2 linked regions of the Methanothermobacter marburgensis str. Marburg genome follow. Each later gene encodes a partner of the first gene's protein in a complex. Links are inferred from orthologs where the notes say so. Each region holds a gene or a part of one and is shown in the gene's direction. Other genes may lie near its edges.

Region 1 (5,977 bases):
GATAGGCCCCTTTCTATCTCGTGTTTCTGGACATCAAGGAATATCCTTGTCTTACCGCTTCCGTCATCGGGGGTTCCTGTTGTGAGTGTACCGAGGAGTGTGCTCTTTCCGTGGTCAACGTGGCCGGCGACACCTATGAGGAGGTGTTCCCTCTCTGTTTTCTGTTTCCTTGAGATTATCACCTCGGCCACCCTACCGTGGGTTCCCTCATGGAGGTTAACCTCCTCCACAACAGCATCTATCTCCTGACTCAGTTTTCTGAGGACCTCAACTGACCCCCTGAGTTCCTCATCAGGGAGGCCAACCGGTTCACCGCTGTCCTCCACACCAAGGAGGTATACTGCCCTTCCATCACCCCTCTCCATACGGTACTTCATCTGGGAGATCAGGCTCTTCTTCCGGTCCATCTTCAGATGATACCCTGGTGAGAGTGCCTTCTTGAATTCTATGTTTCTCCTCTCACCGGCTGATGTGAATGATCGGATATCTTCTATCATATCTCGTTCTATTCCCTTTTCACTGGATTTGTGAAATGGCAGGTGCCATACCTTTCTTCCTGGAGTTTTCTCACAATTTCTGCTGCTTCCTGGAAGCTACCGGCCTTTCCAAATATGCGCCTTGTTTTAACCTTCAGGGTTCTTCCACAGACGCACTTTCGGGTATCTGCGCCCTCCTTTGAGTATAGGGCCCTTCCACAGTCACATCTGAATATGACGTACATTGAATATCACACTGCTCTTTCTATAGTAAATATTTATTGGACCGGTATTTAATGAATATTTTTCCTCCAGCATGGCATTACTCTGAATGATGTCTTGTAATATTGTTCGGAGCCTGTGGGTGTGCCCGGGACATTAGTCTGAATGATATTATCGGATATTCAAATGAGTTCTTCAAGTGGTGGAAGTTCCTGTGGGTTTCTGAGGTAGTGTTCTATCCCCCTCCTGTGGCCTGCGCCCACAACGGCAACAACGCGGTCCTCCTCAATGGAGAGGAGCCTGTGGGCCATGAAGGCATCCCTCTCCTCAACAAGCACACGGTATGCTGAGGGTGATATTTCGCGGAATTCCCCCATAACCTCCGCAAGGGTGTCGTCACTTTTGAGGCTCTCAATATCCCGCACATCCTCCCCCCCAATGAAGGATCTCATGATTGCAAGAAAGAACCTCAGCTTTTCCCGCCGGCTCATGGACCCGATCGCCCGCTGCATGGTCACCCCTATGTCACGGTCAATGAGGGCAACCCCCGCACCAACCTCATGGGCGGCATCTATCGCCTCAAGCATCTCACTGCCTGGCTTGACACCTATATCCTCACCGATCTTCCTCTGGAAATAGGTTAAAAACCAGCCTGCAAGGATGACACCAATGTTTCCACTTCTGAGGGCGTCCCTGAGGGAAGGTTCATCCCTTTTGATCCCCATTTTTTCTTCCATGAGCCTCCTGTACCTCCCGGGGTCCAGTTCCACTGCAACAACGTCCGGTTTCATCTCAAGTATGGTTCTTCTCACCTCATCAACACTTTCTCCAGATACATGTGCGGTACCTATTATCTTCAGCTCCTCCAGATTCATGTCCAGTGCATCCTCCCTTAGATCAGCGATATCCTGCCGTCCCTGTATACGGGTACGTTTTCTGTTATATTCCTTCTGAGGCAGTATTCAATATCACCGGCAAAACCAAGTTCCCTGAGCCTCCTGGCTGACCTGGATTTTCTTATGGCATCATCAACCATGGACCTGTCCTGAACTGCAAGTACTGAGGCCTCAGCGTACTCTTCAAACTCACCACCAATGGCACGTATTATTTCACCGGCGCAGAGGAAATCCTCTATTGCAAAGCGGCCATTAACACCGGCCATGACCACCTCAACTTCATCCGAAAGATTCCTTGCAGCTGAGGCCACTGCATCCAGATTGTTGAGGCAGCCCACGAGGGCCTGTGATTCAACTGACTCAAGGATCCTTGTACCGTTACTGGTGGTTAGCACAAGGGCATCACCTGAATGTTCCCTCACCTCCAGTGGGGAGTTGGCCAGGAATCCTGGCAGGGTCTCACCACCACGCTCCCCTGCCACCACATAGCCCATCCTGGAGTATTCCGTTGCCTCCTCAACGTCCCCAACAGGGATGACCTCCCTGAAACTGTCCAGGGCAGAGGTTATGGTTGCACTTGCCCTCAGAAGGTCCACCATTATGCAGAGTCCACTGCCCTCCGGTTTTTCAAAGCTGAGACTTACCCTCATCAGCACACCTTATAAATGATTATAGAGAGATTTATTCATGAGGTATTTATAGACTTCATCGGTGACTCAATGAGGATTTTTACAACACCAATGTGTGAGGGCATACTGAGGATTGCAGGCGTCATGGGGTACCATGTGACCCGCAAACCTGAGGATGAGGATGCAGACATTTTATTTGTGCTATCTGAGACACCAGTTGCTGGGGCGGTTAAACTTAAACTCAACACATTCACCCAGATAAGGGAGGCCATAGGAACCGTTTTCAGGGCTGTTCAGGAGGTGGATCCTGGAAGCCTCAGGTACTCCTCGGCTGATGAGATAGACTTTGAGGTCTGCTCCCCCTGGTGGCATGACCCTGCGGGGTTGCGGGAGATTAACAGCAAAATAAAAGTAAGGGTTTATTCAGATTTCCTAAGGGAGATCGTTGAGGACATGGGATTCACCATTGTTGATTTGAATGAAGATTTCACGGTATGCCCCGATTACATGGAACTTGACTGCATCAGGGTCCCCTCACACAGAAACCTTCCAGTTGACCCGGTTAAGAGGGCTTTATTCAGGTACATGTATCTGGAGAGGAAATTATGTACGAAACTTTAACCTATCAGGGCGGTGTACACCGCCATGAGGAAATGAAGGAACTGATTGAGGACCTCGGCGGATTTGTGCTCCAGGAGAACATGCTTCAGATGGACCTCATACTCACACTGGCCGTCCCAATTGAGGATGTGGATAAGGTGAGGGAAAAGGCCAGGGAGCTCCTGGGGAAGGTTAAGGTTGCCCCTATGGCGGGTACTGAGATAGCTATCGTCTCACCGACCCTGGCAAGGCATCATTTACCCCATTCGGCCTGTGATATATCCGAGTACCTCAGGAGGTACGGTGCCAAGGATAACATGATAGGCCTTGCCCGTGGGGCAGGTAAGGGTATATCCAGGATATCAGAGGATGAAAAGAGGCTCATAGAGGAACACGACCTTGCAGTTTTTGCCCTTGGAAGCTTTGAGCAGTGCATAAAGGATAAGGCCCACCTTTTCAGTGACATAAACATCCCGGTGGTGGTTACAGGGTCCCCTGAGAAGATTGACCTCAGCGAGCTTCCAGGTGCCGACGCCTATGTTGGGGGCCTTGGGAGGATACCCAGGAGGCTGAAGAGGGGTGAGGATATAAGGGCCCTAAGGAAACTTGTTGAGGTGGTCGAGGATATACTTGACAGGAGGAGGCGTGAAATGGCGGCGGACCCACCTCTGGTCCCCTCAATACTTGTTAAGACCGAGATTGAAAATCAGGTGCCTGCCGTTAAGGAGGTCTACTCCCCCACACCTGTAACAAGCCAGCTTGATGGGGTCCGTGTGAAGCTCAACTATGACCGCTACCATGACGAGATAGCAGATGTGAGGGTTTCTGATTACCGGCTGGGCGACATATCTGAGATAAGGAAGTCAATGATGTACGACTACATCCTCGTTAAGTTACTACCTGAAAGCTCCATACTGTGATCCCATGAGGAGAGAGTTCCAGGTCCTGATATTTATCCTGATCTTCTCCTCAGGATACTACCTTCTTAATTTTACTGTCCTGGAATCTCTTGGTATGGGAATTCTGAGCCTCCCGCTTACATTTCTTTTACCGGCAGCCATAATCTCCGAGAGGGTATACCCATCCTTTATCTCAAGGGCTGCCTATGTGGTTTCCATGATATGGGTGGGAATGGCTGTTTACATCCTCATTGGCCTGGGGGTAACCTTTGCAGCATCACTTGTTCCAGGCATTCCGTTCTCCCCTATCCCTGCGGCGGCCTTATCTATCATAATGGTTTCCTATGGGCTGTTGAAGGGCTGGAATATTGAGGTAAGGACTGTCAGGATCCCATTTCCATGCAGCGATGAACTGAGGCTGGTGCAGCTTTCAGATCTTCATGTGGGGACTGTGAGGTCCAGTGGTTTCCTCAGGAGGGTTTCATCTCTTATCTCTGAAATTGAACCTGACGCCGTCCTCATAACAGGTGACCTCCTGGATGGTTCAAGGCCCGTTGGAGCCTCAACACTCTCAGAGCTTAAGGTGGAAGTTCCCGTATTTTTTGTTTCTGGCAACCATGACACCTATTCAGGGGACTTCAGGTCTGCAGTGGAGGGGGCGGGTATCATGTGTATTGATCAGCGTGTTGTTGATTTCAGGGGGGTGCAGGTTGCAGGTGTGGGTTATTCGATGGAGAGGCATTCGCTTTCTGCGATCCTTGATATAATGGAATTTGACCCGAAGAGGCCCCTCATACTTCTTCATCACCTTCCTGTTGACTGGGATTACGCCAGGGAGAGGGGTGTTGACCTCCAGCTATCCGGCCATACGCATGGTGGGCAGTTCTATCCATTCAACCTCCTTGTTGGAATGATGTTCCCCTTTATCAGGGGCCTTTATGATGATTCAGGACGTTTTCTGTATGTTTCACAGGGTACAGGCACATGGGGTCCCCCTATCCGTATAGGATCGTCCTCTGAGGTCACTGTTATTGAGCTCATTCCCTCTAATCCGGTTTTCGATGGAGATTAAGGATGAACTGGATGGTACTTATTATTTTCGCTGGTTTTATGGGGATCTTGAATGGATGACCGGCAGGCAGTTTACAGGGATATTTTTTCTATGGTTTTAGGGTGATGCTGGTCTGGTTAGGGGACTGGCTTTTCATGGTCTCTGACCCGTGATGAAAAACTTTAAATACAAGTTTTGAATATATATTCAAAACATGCCTAGACCAAGAAGATACAGAAGAATCCTGGGAGAACCCCGTGTGGTTGCATTTTCCCCGGAAGCCAGTGAAGAAGGGGTTGAGGTTGAGATAACCCTCGATGAATTTGAGGCTGTCAGGTTAAGGGACTACCATGACATAAAACAGAAAAAGGCTGCTGAAATCATGGGTATATCACAGCCAACATTTCACAGGACACTGACATCCGCACGGGCCAAGATAGCAGAGGCACTGGTCGAGGGCAGACCAATAATACTGAAAGGAGGTGATTACATCACAGACAGGAGAAGATACAAGTGCATGGACTGCCAGTTTGAGTGGATCTCACCTGAAAAGGAATACAAAAAGTGCCCCGACTGTGATTCAGAAAATATAACGCTGGTATCAGCAGATACACTGCCCCGGATGGGAAGTGGCGGCTTCGGAAGAGGTTTTGGTGCTGGACGTGGGGCACCACGTGTCTGCAAATGCATTGAATGCGGATACGAGGCACCAAAAACACCTGGAGTTCCATGCAGAATGGAGAAATGTCCAGAGTGCGGCGCACCAATGTGTGGAGCTGACTGAAACTTTAACGCGAAGACCCGTATTCAGCGATTTATCAAATTACGCTGAATACCACCTTTATCTATGATAAATACATAAAAGCTTGTTTTATTATGATTTGACGCTTTACCACCTTTATCTATTTTTGATGAAGAGTCAGGTGGTAATCGTAATTTAGTGATTGTATCGGAAGAGGGTTAGGAGCATGATTTAATGCATTTTATGTGTATTTTACCAGATGATTTAACTCTCATTTAGAAAAACAGATTATGTCATGTCTGCAAAATTAATAATAGAAAAATTGGCATTTCGAATGAAGCTGAGTTAGCATCAGAATTTTCAATTAAATGCTGCAGATTATTCTTCTCAAGGAATTAAACTACATGTGACCTAAAGTTCCCTCTTCAACATACGCGTAACAGTTTCTATATGTTCTTGCTG
Region 2 (5,884 bases), 1.0 Mb from region 1 along the record:
GGGGGTTCCCACCTGGGGACCCCAGGAGATGCAGAGGACACAGAGGAGCAGCAAGGGAGGGTTACCATCAGCTTGAAAAGGAATTCAAACTACTTGGATATGTGGGCGAGGCCCTTGAAAGGCCCCAGAAGGCCGAACCCGAAAAAAAGGAGAAGGTTTCTGTTGATGAATTTCGCGATGTAGTTGAGAGGAGTCTGAAATCCAGACAGAAAACATAGGGCTGATTGAAATGAAAATAACTTCATCATCCACTGGAGAGGAACTCAAGGAACTTGGAATGTGTATACATGAACTTGTAAGTCGTCTTCCCCTCACAATAAGGAGCCGGGAAGCAAAGGGTCTTCGAATAGAGGACGGCAAGGTGATCGATGACAGCTACACAGGACCCGTACTTGAAAAGGTCCTTGAATCAGGTGAGATAGCAAGGGAGACACCTGAGAGGGGACCCTACAAGGGGATACCCGTGGTCGTGGTACCCCTGAAGGAGAAGGGTGAGGTTCTCTGTGCGGTGGGAATCGTTGATGCCACAAAGGGCCTCTTCACAGACATGGTTGAAATAGCCAGAAGACCCCAGGAGGGAGACAGGGGGGAATTCTATTGAAGATAGCGATATTTCCACCAAATTCACTTATACTTGCAGATCTTGTTGAAAGAAGGGGACATGAGCCCCTTGTAATCCAGAAAGAAATCAGACAGAAGGTCACAGACCCTGAAATTGATTCACCACCCTTCAACATAACCGAGGAGGACCCGATAAGGGGCCTGAAGTATGCGGCAATAGAGGTTCCCTCAGGTGTGAGGGGGAGAATGGCAATCCTTGGGCCCCTCATAGAGGATGCGGATGCCGCCATAATAATGGAGGAAGCCCCCTTTGGTTTTGGATGCATAGGATGCGCAAGGACCAATGAACTCTGCGTATTCCAGCTCAGAAAGAAGGGCATACCCACACTTGAACTGAAATATCCCACAACAAGGGAAGAGACAATAGATGTGGTTAACAGGATAAACAAATTCCTGGACGAACTGGAGGCTCAAAATGGTTAAAATAGCCCAGATTTCATGCGGAACCGACTACAGCGGTGTTCAGAAGGAAATTGAAAAGGCAGCGAGGACTTTCGGGGCCGAAATAGTGATCCCCGAGGCCGACCTTGACTACATAGACGAGGCCTATGAAAAATTTGGGTTCAACTGTGCCAGTTCAAGCCTGAAACTCATGATAGCAAGGGCAATGTCAATCGTTGAGGGCAAAACAGATGCCGACGCGGTTTTCATAGCAACCTGCTTCAGGTGTGCAGAGGGAGCCCTTGTAAGGAATGAGATAAGGAGGTTCATACAGCAGAACACAAGGCTTCCGGTTGTAACCTACTCATTCACAGAGAGAACAAAGGCCGATGAGCTCTTCATACGTATGGAGGCGCTCTCAACAATAGTGGCAAGGAAGAGCATACTTGCAAGGGAGAAACAGGAGGGCCTCACCCTTGGAATAGATTCAGGTTCAACAACCACCAAGGTAGTGCTGATGGAGGATAACGAGGTCATAGGAACAGGATGGCTTCCCACAACAGATGTCCTTGGCTCCGCAGAGAAGGGTATAGAGGAGGCCCTCGCAGGTACAGGTTACACGATTAAGGACCTTGATGGGATAGGAGTCACAGGTTACGGCAGGTTAACCATAGGGAAACATTACGGGGCCGACCTCATACAGGAGGAGCTCAGCGTGAACTCCAAGGGTGCAGTGTTTCTGGCAGACCACCAGAAGGGGGAGGCAACGGTCCTGGATATAGGGGGTATGGACAACAAGGTCATAACCGTCAACGATGGAATACCCGACAACTTCACCATGGGGGGTATCTGCGCCGGTGCATCATGGCGTTTCCTGGACATAACAGCCAGGAGGCTTGGAGTGGAGATAGATGAACTTGGAAGCCTGGCAATGAAGGCCGATTACGAGAAGGCGATGCTCAACAGTTACTGCATAGTCTTTGGTATACACGACCTTGTAACCGCACTTGCAGCGGGAGTTTCAAGGGAGGATGCAGCAGCCGCGGCATGCCACTCGGTGGCCGAACAGGTATATGAGCAGCAGCTCCAGGAGATAGATGTGAGGGAACCCCTCATACAGGTGGGTGGAACATCCCTTATAGAGGGCCTTGTTAAGGCGGTAAGTGATATTCTGGGAGGTATCGATGTCATCGTACCCCCGTATTCACAGCACATAGGCGCAGTTGGAGCGGCCCTCCTTGTTTCTGGAATGAAAGACATCAGTGAGGGTTAAAATGGGGATAAATGTTGAGTGCTACGACCCCCGGGGTGCAGAGGTCTATGAGATAATAGCCCGCCAGGTTCTTCAGGATCTCCAGCTTGCAAGGGCAGTTGATGACCTGAGAATATGGGTTGATCCTCGAGAGCCGGTCTTCATCATAGCGGTTAAGACACAGAGGACCTCTGAGCCGATTTACCTTGAGGACATGGTGGAGATGGAGGTTGATAAGGCCACCGGAGCAGTCCACCTGAGGATAAGGGATGAGACGTACCTTCCACAGCTACTTGAAAGGCTCTGGGAGACACAGGGGCGTGGCGGGGTACGGCAGCCATCCCGATTTGAGGTGGTGGTGGAGGACCCCATCTCGGATATCAGCGGAATGACGGTCCGCGACCCCTCAATGAACCTCGAGAAGAGGGTGTACGATGCAATATTCCGTATAATACCCGAGGGATTCCGGGTTATAAGGGACCTTTCAGAGGATAACATAATAGCCCTTGGATGATACCGATGAGGTGCTCATGGATGAATGGATTTTAAAGGTCAGGGAGATAATAGACGATATGAGGTGAAAACATGCCCGATCAGAGACAGACACGCTTTGCCCACATAACAAAGGGTCAGCCCTGCTTCAATGAGAAACTGCATGACAGGGTTGGAAGGATCCATCTGCCCATCGCACCCCGCTGCAATATCCACTGCAAGTTCTGCACAAGGGATATCAGTGAATGCGAAAACCGGCCAGGGGTCACTGCAAGGATCATGACAGCTGAGGATGCAGTAAAGCACGTTGAGAAGGTTAAGAGCGAGATGCCCATAAGTGTAATAGGGGTCGCAGGACCCGGCGATGCCCTTGCAAATGAGGAGACCTTCGAGTTCTTCAAAAAGGCCAGCAAGAAGTTCCCGGATCTCCTTAAATGCCTCAGCACCAACGGTCTGCTCCTTCCAGATAAGGCTGATGAACTGGCAGAGATTGGTGTTAACACAGTCACAGTAACCGTGAACGCCATTGACCCTGACATAGGTGAGAAGATATACTCCTTTGTTATCTACAAGGATAAGGTCTACCATGGAAGGGAGGCCTTCGAGGTTCTCTCAAGGAACCAGCTTGAGGGTATAGAGAAACTTGCAGAGAAGGGTATCATTGTTAAGGTCAACAGTGTACTCATACCTGGCCTCAACGATGAACACATAGTCGACATTGCAAGGGAGGTTAAAAAGAGGGGAGCCTCCCTCATGAACGTTATACCACTCATACCGATGGGTGAGATGGAGGACTACCCACGGCCAACCTGTGAGGAGATCGAGAGGGTCAGGAATGAGGTTGAAAAGATAATACCCGTATTCAGGGCATGCACACAGTGCAGGGCAGACGCCTACGGCATCCCAGGGAAAAAGGGTGCCGACAAGCACCTTGACATGACACCAGCGAGCCACTACTGAAAATCCCGTGATAACCATGAAGACACTGGAATGGAAGGACAACCGACTCATTCTTATAGATCAGAGAAAACTTCCCGATTCACTGGAGTACTTTCAGTGTGAAAACTACCGGGACGTCATATACGCAATAAAAAACATGGTTGTAAGGGGCGCACCGGCCATTGGGGTAACAGCAGCGTTTGGAGTTGCCCTGGCAGACCTTGCAGGCGAGGACACTGAAAGGGCTGCAGAGGAGATAAGGTCGTCAAGGCCAACCGCAGTGAACCTTTTCTGGGCAGTGGACCGTGTAATGAAATCCGGGTCCCCACTTGACGAGGCCCTGAAGATCTACAGGGAGGATATGGAGACCAACAGGGCCATAGGGGCTCATGGGGCCAGCATAATCCATGATGGAGATACAATCTTAACCCACTGCAATGCAGGCGCCCTTGCCTGTGTTGACTACGGCACGGCCCTGGGTGTTGTGAGGGCCGCCAGGGATCAGGGAAAGAATATAACGGTTATATGTGATGAGACAAGGCCCGTGGGACAGGGCGCCCGTTTGAGTGTCTGGGAGATGCAGCAGGAGGGCATACCTGTTAAACTGATAGCGGACGTTGCAGCAGGGTACCTCATGCAGAGGGGAATGATAGATAAGGTTATAATAGGCGCTGACCGTGTGGCAGAGGGCGGTGTGGCAAACAAGATAGGGTCACTCATGGTTGCACTCTCAGCAAAACGGTTCAATGTACCCTTTTACGTTGCAGCACCACTCAGCACCTTTGACAGGGAAAATTCAATTTATGATGTTGAGATCGAGGAAAGAAGCCCTGAAGAGGTCCTATATTATGGCGGCTGCAGGATAGCCCCGGAAAATACCGAGGTCATCAACCCTGCATTTGACATAGTACCCTCTGATCTTATAGACGGCATCATAACAGAGGAGGGTATAGTTGATCCATTGTGATTTCAGCTCTTTTAGGTAATGGTTGGCGTGTTCTTAGCGTGTTCTGATCTCACCCCTTTTTTATTCTTGCGTCGATACCAATATGCCACACACCTGGGCTCCTTGACTTCACCCTTCTCCTATCCAGGATCTCCACTTTGAAGGGTGCCGCGGCGTCCCTCAGGCGTTTCACAGGGGTTTCGAAGTCCCTTGAAAATTCATAGTAGTGTATGATGCCCCCATCCCTGACTGCCCGGATGGCGTCATCAAGAAATTCGCAGGCAGTTCCCGGGAGATTCATGATCACATGGTCTGCAAAGCACTCCTTATCATTTAGGAAATCCTGCACATCACCCTCAACAGGGACTATGATATCCTCTGCCCGGTTCAGACGGGCATTTTCTCTGATGTAACCGACAGCAGCGGGGTTTATGTCAACAGCGTATATCCTGGATGCCTTTCCATGCCTTGCAACTGCAACTGCAAAGGGCCCGGCACCTGCGAACATGTCAAGGACAACATCCCCCTCCTTCACCTGCCTGGCAACGATCTCCCTCTCATTGGCAAGGCGGGGGCTGAAGTACACACTCCTTATATCAACCTTTATACGGCTCCCGTACTCCCTATGGACGGTTTCAGATACCGGAGAACCTGCAATGAGTTCAAGGTCCCTGGTCCTTGTAACACCCTTCACCCCACTCCTCTTCATGTACACGGCACTCCGCCCTGTGAATTTAAGGGCGGCCTCACCTATTGCATGCCTGTACTCATGGAGCTCCTCGGGTATTTCAAGGATAACGGTATCCCCTATTATATCAAAGGACCGTCTGATGGATGCAAGCACGTCCTCAGGGATCCTGGATTTTAGCATATCAGTAAAACTTCGTGGGGAGCGTTTACTTCTCTCAAAAACATCATCGATGACCTCAACATCATCAAATTCCCCTGCAATCCCGGTGTCGATCACCGGTATGTAAACATGGCTTTCATCCCTCTTTATCCTGTAATCCCTGTTAAGGAGAGACTTCTCAGTTAAAATCCTGATTATGTCATTGGCCTTTTTCTTTGGAACCTTTAAACCCTTCATGGTGAACTTCCTGTTACAGTTTAAGCCACTTATATACTGGTTTTCCTGAAACATTATATAACGTTATGATTTATGAGAGGGTGAGAGATGCTTTACATAATTGGACTTGGACTTTACGATGAAAATGACATATCAGTTAAGGGCCTGAAGGCCTTAAAGGCCTGCA

What was found. The genes of interacting proteins can lie anywhere in the genome.
Region 2: the proteins of MTBMA_RS07600 (region 1) and MTBMA_RS02175 are in contact, whole or in part, in a cryo-EM structure (PDB 9H1L), measured with the Methanococcus maripaludis proteins. The link is inferred for Methanothermobacter marburgensis str. Marburg from one-to-one orthologs. Residues at the interface, in WP_011170365.1 of Methanococcus maripaludis: Ser79, Ser81, Arg82, His83, His84, Ala112, Gly113, Lys114, Asn115, Ile116, Asn139, Phe140, Glu141, Ser142, Cys143, Gly162, Pro163, Arg178, Arg179, Ala180, Gln181; in WP_104837391.1 of Methanococcus maripaludis: Cys8, Asp10, Ala12, Gly13, Ile16, Tyr17, Arg19, Ile20, Thr23, Cys41, Gln43, Asp44, Pro46, Phe48, Asp134, Asn137, Arg138, Val139, Phe140, Pro141, Glu142, Gly143, Arg145, Glu161, Lys162.

What each region holds. Positions count from the first base shown.
Region 1 is NC_014408.1:1,431,662-1,437,638, reverse strand. Bases 1,850-4,785 are described here. They hold MTBMA_RS07600 (methanogenesis marker 7 protein), read left to right. Parts: upstream 1,850-2,828; coding sequence 2,829-3,743; downstream 3,744-4,785. Other genes in these bases: MTBMA_RS07595 (metallophosphoesterase), read left to right, coding at 3,748-4,785; MTBMA_RS07605 (hypothetical protein), read left to right, coding at 2,314-2,844; comB (2-phosphosulfolactate phosphatase), read right to left, coding at 1,850-2,244. In the rest of the region: MTBMA_RS07625 (GTPBP1 family GTP-binding protein), read right to left, coding at 1-497; MTBMA_RS07620 (DUF1922 domain-containing protein), read right to left, coding at 506-721; MTBMA_RS07615 (TraB/GumN family protein), read right to left, coding at 881-1,573; more of comB, read right to left, coding at 1,591-1,849; more of MTBMA_RS07595, read left to right, coding at 4,786-4,794; MTBMA_RS07590 (DUF134 domain-containing protein), read left to right, coding at 4,988-5,557; MTBMA_RS07585 (methyl-coenzyme M reductase glutamine C-methyltransferase), read right to left, coding at 5,927-5,977.
Region 2 is NC_014408.1:418,247-424,130, forward strand. Bases 1,180-4,022 are described here. They hold MTBMA_RS02175 (methanogenesis marker 17 protein), read left to right. Parts: upstream 1,180-2,276; coding sequence 2,277-2,768; downstream 2,769-4,022. Other genes in these bases: MTBMA_RS02170 (methanogenesis marker 15 protein), read left to right, coding at 1,180-2,275; nifB (FeMo cofactor biosynthesis protein NifB), read left to right, coding at 2,840-3,706; mtnA (S-methyl-5-thioribose-1-phosphate isomerase), read left to right, coding at 3,723-4,022. In the rest of the region: MTBMA_RS02155 (methanogenesis marker 6 protein), read left to right, coding at 1-218; MTBMA_RS02160 (DUF2111 domain-containing protein), read left to right, coding at 230-601; MTBMA_RS02165 (methanogenesis marker 5 protein), read left to right, coding at 598-1,044; more of MTBMA_RS02170, read left to right, coding at 1,037-1,179; more of mtnA, read left to right, coding at 4,023-4,652; MTBMA_RS02190 (class I SAM-dependent methyltransferase), read right to left, coding at 4,702-5,718; dph5 (diphthine synthase), read left to right, coding at 5,806-5,884.